Regions from separate parts of the Oribacterium sp. genome, predicted to be linked through region 3. Evidence: predicted binding sites of a transcription regulator. Region 3 holds the regulator's gene; each other region holds the start of a gene.

Region 1 (2,276 bases), on a different contig from region 3:
TTGAATATCTGGAGAAGGGAACGGAAATATTTACTCCCAATCTGCAGGACTTGGTACAAGACGGTTTTTTGGGACTTTCCGTGATTGCTTTAGGAATCCTTATCTGGCAGGGAAAATTATTTTTGAATTATCTTCAAAAACAGAAGAGATCCGTTCCGAATTCACTTGGACAAACAGGGGCTGTAAAATAATCATAGCTTTTGCATATACGCTATTCTTTTATTTTATACCCCTTTTTTCTACTAGTGAAAAAAGTAGAGCAGGAAGAACCTGCTCTACTTTTTTTGAGAATTCAAAATAACTTTTAAAGCTTATCGAATCCAAACACCGTTGGAATCTACTCTGTATCCGTCAGGAGTAAGCTTATTCATGTAAAGAGATCCTAAAGGCTGGTTCTCTGCCGGTGCCTGAGCGAAATAGTAGGTATCAAAGTTAATCTTCTGCCATCCGGTTACCATACGTCCGTTAGCCCCGATGTAGTACCACTGGTGCTGACTTACAATCCAACCATAGATTGGTGCACCATTCTCATTGCTTACGAATGACCAAGAACCATCTCTGTTAGCTACCCAGTGTCCGTTGGATTCTGCTACTGTGGTGGTAGATCCGCCATAGCTGGAAACAGCGCCCTCTGCAGCAAGTGCAGGAATTACAGATGCAGTTGCCATGCAAGCAATTAAAGCTGCAACAAGAATATTCTTTTTCATAAATAAACCTCCAAAGCCATTTTTTTTATTCAAGCTACCTTATCATTATACCCTGTCTTGCCACATAAGCAATAAAAAATTCCTTTTATTTTTCTGATATTGTTAATATTTTCGTAATACATTGTTTCTTATATTTTTTCACAAAACTTTCACAGGCTTTTAGCACTCAGTGCTTGACTCTGCTAATAAATTCTCTTATAATAGCCATGTTGTTAAAAAAAGACCTGTGAGGAATAGGAGGATTACTATGAAGTTAGTACCGTTATTTGATAAAGTTGTGTTGGAAAAAGAAAAGATGGAAGAAACCACTAAGAGCGGAATCGTTTTACCGGGACAGGATGATAAGGAAAAACCCGGACAGGCTGTGGTTATTGCAGTAGGTCCCGGCGGTGTTGTGGACGGTAAGGAGATTTCCATGCAGGTGAAGGTAGGACAGCGCGTTCTGTTCTCCCGTTATGCAGGCTCCGAGGTAGAGCTGGATGGAAAGAAGTATACCGTTGTTAAGCAGAATGATATTTTAGCAATCGTAGAGTAAAAGAATCAGGGAATTCCAAGGAGGTATAATATGGCTAAAGAAATTAAATTTGGAGTAGAAGCAAGAAAGGCCTTAGGGGCCGGCGTAGATGCAGTGGCAAATACCGTAAAGGTTACCCTTGGACCTAAGGGTAGAAATGTAGTTTTGGACAAGTCTTATGGTTCTCCTCTTATTACTAATGACGGTGTATCCATTGCCAAGGAAATTGAGTTAAAGGATCCCTATGAGAATATGGGTGCTCAGCTGGTAAGAGAAGTAGCTTCCAAGACCAATGACGTAGCCGGAGATGGAACCACCACTGCAACTGTTTTGGCACAGGCGATTGTGATGGAGGGTATGAAGAACCTGGAGGCAGGTGCTAATCCCATCGTGCTTCGTAAGGGAATCCGCAAGGCTGTGGACGCTGCGGTAGAGAGCATTAAGAAGCAGAGCTCCAAGGTAAAGGGCAAGGATCAGATTGCCAAGGTTGCCGGCATTTCTGCAGGAGATTCCACTGTAGGAGATATGATTGCCGATGCTATGGAGAAGGTTTCCAAGGATGGCGTTATCACTGTGGAAGAGTCCAAGACTATGCTTACCGAGCTTGATCTGGTGGAAGGAATGGAGTTTGATCGCGGATATATCAGTGCTTATATGAGCACCGATATGGAGAAGATGGAAGCAAATCTGGACGATCCCTATGTATTTATTACCGATAAGAAGATTTCCAACATTCAGGATATTCTTCCTCTCTTGGAGCAGGTAGTAAAGACCGGTGCCAAGCTTTTAATCATTGCTGAGGACATCGAGGGTGAGGCTTTAACCACTCTTATCGTGAATAAGTTGAGAGGAACCTTCAATGTAGTTGCGGTAAAGGCTCCGGGATATGGAGATCGCAGAAAGGAAATGCTGAAAGATATCGCCATCTTAACCGGTGGAGAAGTGATTTCCGAAGAGCTGGGCTTAGATTTAAAGGATGCCACTATCGACCAGTGCGGTAGAGCTAAGTCTGTTAAAGTAAGCAAGGAAAAGACCACTATTGTAGAGGGACTTGG
Region 2 (2,276 bases), on a different contig from region 3:
GAGTCTCCACTGCCGGAAGAGTACGCACCAGCGCCTTTCTTTCCGCCATGGAACGGGTTCCCAAAGAGAGGATGATGGTGGAAATGGCAGGTAAGCCTTCAGGAATAGCGGCTACCGCCAAGGAAATGGATACCAGGAGCATATCGGTAATGGCTCTTCCCCGAAGCAGTCCCACCACAAAGGTTACTGCGGCAATGGCCAAAATCATAATGGTTAAGCTCTTTCCCAAACGATCCTGATCCCTTTGTAAAGGGGTCTTGGTCTTTTCCGCATGGGCCAGCATATTGGCGATATGACCCACCTCCGTGTCCATACCGATGGCGGTTACCACGGCTACGGCACGACCATAGGTTACATTGGTGCCGGAGTAAACCATGTTTTTTCGGTCGCCGATTCCCGCATCCTCCAAAGTAATGGGGGCAATGTCCTTATCCACGGGAACGGATTCTCCGGTAAGAGCCGCCTCCTCTACCTTCAGGGAGTTGGCTTCCAGCAAACGCATATCCGCAGGAACAATATCCCCTGCCTCCAAAAGTACAATATCTCCCGGTACCAGCTCATGGGACTTGATGGTTTCCACATTGCCGTTTCGGCGAACTCTTGCATCCGGAGAAGCCATTTCCTTTAAGGCATCAATGGCTTCCTCCGCCTTTGCCTCCTGAATAACTCCCATAATGGCATTTAAAACCACCACCAATAGGATAATCACCGCATCATGCCACTCATGGCTGGCAAAGAGGGATACTGCGGCGGCAGCCAAAAGAATGATAATCATAAAATCTTTAAATTGCTCTATAAATTTTTCTAATAGAGAAGAATGCTTCTCCACTTCCAGAGCATTACTGCCGTACTCCGCCTGCCTTTTGGCTACATCAACGGAGGACAGACCTGTTTCCACCGGACTTTCCACGGCTCTCAGCAGCTCCGGAATTTCCATTTGATAAGCCTTGTCCTGCCATACTTTTCTTGTGCTTTTCTGTTCCATGTTTTGATCCTTCATTTTCCTTTACCCTTTCTCCCTAGGTTTTCATAAGAGGCAAGAATCCGATCGCTTCTAAAAATGAGATAGTCTGTCGTAGGTCGGCGCTCTTCATAGAATAAAAAGAGACCTATGCCACTCAGAAAAACTGGGTTGCATAAGTCTCACATTTTCAGTAGATACCAGCAGTTTCCTGCATGCAATGTTGATATCCACGAGCTAGGCTCTTGTTACTCCCTTATGAAATATATAACGGGGATAGTATAGTGGGACTTGGGAAAAAAAGCAAGTGAAATTTGGTTCACAAAAAAATCACAAAAGAATTAGCACTCACAACTTGACAGTGCTAACAACGAGAGTATAATGGAGCTATCTTGAGGAAAATAAAGGAGGTACTCCTATGAACATTAATCGTTTTACCCAAAAATCCGTTGAAAGTATCAACAACAGCCAAAAGATTGCCATGGACCACGGCAATCAAGCCATTGAACAGCTTCATATTTTATATAGTTTGTTAGACATTGAAGACAGCCTGATTGAAAAGCTTCTGGAAAAGATGGAAGTTCCGGTAGAAGACTTTAAGAGAGCGCTGGAAGAGAAGATTAACAGCCTGCCTAAGGTTTCCGGGGGACAGCAGTATTTTTCCCAGGACGCCAATAAGGTCATGATGAATGCGGAAGACCATGCGAAAGCCATGGGAGATGAATATGTTTCCGTAGAGCATCTTTTCTTAGCTCTCTTGAAGGATGGAGACAAGAAGATTCAGGAGCTCTTCAAGCAGTTCCATATTACCAAGGACGGCTTCTTACAGGCTCTGTCCTCCGTTCGAGGCAATCAGAAGGTGGTTACCGACAATCCGGAAGGCACCTACGATTCTTTGAACAAATATGGTTATGAAATGGTGGAAAGAGCCAGACAGCAGAAGTTTGACCCCATTATCGGAAGAGATGAGGAAATCCGTAACATCATCCGTATTCTTTCCAGAAAGCAGAAGAATAATCCCTGCTTAATCGGAGAACCCGGGGTTGGTAAAACCGCTGCGGTAGAGGGCTTGGCCCAAAGAATTGCGAAGGAAGATGTGCCGGATTCCTTGAAAAAGAAGAAGATTTTCGCCCTGGATATGGGTGCATTGATTGCCGGCGCTAAATATAGAGGAGAGTTTGAAGAAAGATTAAAGGCGGTTTTGGACGAGGTGAAGAAGTCCGAAGGAGAAATCCTGCTCTTCATCGATGAGATCCATAACATTGTAGGAGCCGGAAAAACCGAAGGCTCCATGGATGCCGGAAATCTCTTAAAA
Region 3 (2,276 bases):
CCTGCAGGGGTTCTAAGCTTTTAAAAGACAAAAGCCAAGAACCCGCGGGCTCACATTACCCCCGCTTCCAGACCTATACTGCGAAAAGCTTGCATAAATCATGTTTTTTATAGCATGCTTTTTAAAGAAAGGATTGGGGGAGCTTAGTCTAATATTTAGAGCCAATAAACCTATAAGTCTAAAATTCTATTATTCTATTATTCCAATATTCAATTCCCTTAAGCGCTTCCCTTCAACCACTCTTCCCCGAACAAGGAGGGGCGGATTTCTCATGCTTCCGACTTTTGACATTTGTCTTAGATTCAAAAATTTTTTTCGATTTTTTTAATTTTGCATTTTGGCATATTGATTCTATTACTTTTTTATTCAATGCATTCGGCTCGCTTTCTCGGTATAGGGCTTATGACGGGGGCAATCTGAGCCCGTGGGTTCTAAGCTTTTGTCCTATAAAAGCTTAGAACCCATACGAGGCGAGGTTAGCGGGAGCGTGCCCCGGAATAAGCCCTATACCGAGAAAGCGATACACATATCTTTAGAAAGAGCAGGAAGAAAAATGCGGAAGTCGGAAGCAAAAAATCCGCCCCGCCCTGTTCATCAGAAATTCACAAAGTTCTTCATAAAAATTCTTGACACATCCTTCCATTAGCGGTATATTATGACCATGTGTTAGCACTCAATACACATGAGTGCCAACAAAGCCAAGAAAGGAGGGAAAGAGTTCTGTGGATCAGAGAAAGGTGATTATTCTCACCACGATTATCAAAAACTATTTGGAAACCGGAGAGCCGGTAGGTTCTCGTACCATCAGTAAGTTTTCCGGTTTGAATCTAAGCTCGGCAACCATTCGTAATGAAATGAGCGACTTGGAAGAGTTAGGCTATATTATACAGCCTCATACATCTGCAGGAAGAATTCCCTCAGATAAGGGTTACCGTTTTTATGTAGACCAGCTTATGGAAAAGCAGGAGCGGGCCTTATCCGATGTGAAGAGCTCTATGTTTGCCAGAATGGAACGACTGGAAAGTACCTTACAGGCTTTGGTAAGAAACATTGCCAGTGATACCCACTACGCGGCCTTAGTATCCGGCCCCAGTATGCAGAAGAACAAAATCAAGTTCTTGCAGCTGTCTTTGGTGGAGAAACAGAAGGTCTTATTCCTTCTGATGTTTCAGGGCAATATCGTAAAGACCATTACCTTAGATATTCCGGAGGATTTGGAGCAGGCTGCCATCCTCTCCTTGAACCTTTTGCTAAATGATGTTTTAGCGGGCTTCTCTGTGGAGGAGCTGGGAGAAAAGGATATCCGCTCTTTAATGGATAGAACGCCTTATAAAGCAACGATGGAAACCGTACTTCGGGGAATGCAGGAGCTTTTGCATCCTGAGGAGGAAGAGGTAGAGATTTATACCTCCGGTGCCACCAACATTTTCAAATATCCGGAGCTTACCGATTCGGAAAATGCCTCCAAGCTGATTTCCGCTTTAGAGCGGAAGGAGGAGCTGGCAGGCCTTCTGAAAGATAACGAGTCGGAAGAAAAGGATGGAAGCATTCAGGTCTATATCGGAAAAGAAAGTCCTTTGGAGGACATGGCGGATTGTGCAGTAGTTACCGCAAAGTATCACTTGGGCAACGGAATGCAGGGCACCCTTGGTGTCATTGGACCGAAGCGAATGGATTATGAGAAGGTTTTAAAAACTTTGACAAATCTGATTCAGGATATGGAAAGGAGTTTTTAAATAGAGAAAGGAGAGACTTGTGGCAGAAAATACAGAGCAGCAAGGGATGGAAGAGGAGCTTAATAAGGCTCAGGAAGCATCTGCAGAAGTAGAAAGGGAAGAGAATGCAGAGACCGCTTCCGAAGAGACTTCCGGAGAGGAAGCTGTTGAGAGTTCTCGGTCAGCAGAGGAAGGAAGCTCCGAAGAGAATCCGGAACTTCTCCAATTAAAGGATAAGTACCTTAGAACCTTGGCGGAGTATGAGAACTTTAGAAAGCGCTCCGAGAAGGAAAAGGCACAGATGTTTGAACTGGGAGCCAAAAGTATTATCGAAGCCCTGCTTCCGGTGGTGGACAACTTTGAAAGAGCTTTAAGCCATGTGCAGGAAGAGGAAAAGGATTCCCCCTTCGTCAAAGGCATAGAAGGGATTTACAAGCAGATTCAGAAGATGTTTGCCGATTGTAATATTCAGGAAATCGAGGCCCTCGGTAAGAAGTTTGATCCGGCTTTACACAATGCGGTGATGACAGAGGAAGAGGGAGATGCGGAGGAAGATACCAT

Evidence for each region. The regulator HrcA, encoded in region 3, represses chaperone genes, less so after heat shock. The targets are predictions, from matches to a motif close to TGTTAGCACTCNNNNNNNNNGAGTGCTAACA.
Region 1: a site for HrcA is predicted at 865-895, ahead of ACO4PX_RS00950 (co-chaperone GroES). Genes of this name have one in related genera too.
Region 2: a site for HrcA is predicted at 1,301-1,331, ahead of clpB (ATP-dependent chaperone ClpB). Genes of this name have one in related genera too.

Annotation. Positions count from the first base shown of each region.
Region 1 covers NZ_DBHIGR010000007.1:15,669-17,944, reverse strand. Annotated here, with positions in the region: gene ACO4PX_RS00960 (hypothetical protein) at 1-191, shown strand, start outside; gene ACO4PX_RS00955 (hypothetical protein) at 312-707, opposite strand; gene ACO4PX_RS00950 (co-chaperone GroES) at 955-1,242, shown strand; gene groL (chaperonin GroEL) at 1,273-2,276, shown strand, end outside.
Region 2 covers NZ_DBHIGR010000024.1:6,617-8,892, reverse strand. Annotated here, with positions in the region: gene ACO4PX_RS02640 (cation-translocating P-type ATPase) at 1-1,000, opposite strand, end outside; gene clpB (ATP-dependent chaperone ClpB) at 1,380-2,276, shown strand, end outside.
Region 3 covers NZ_DBHIGR010000044.1:73-2,348, forward strand. Annotated here, with positions in the region: gene hrcA (heat-inducible transcriptional repressor HrcA) at 723-1,736, shown strand; gene grpE (nucleotide exchange factor GrpE) at 1,756-2,276, shown strand, end outside.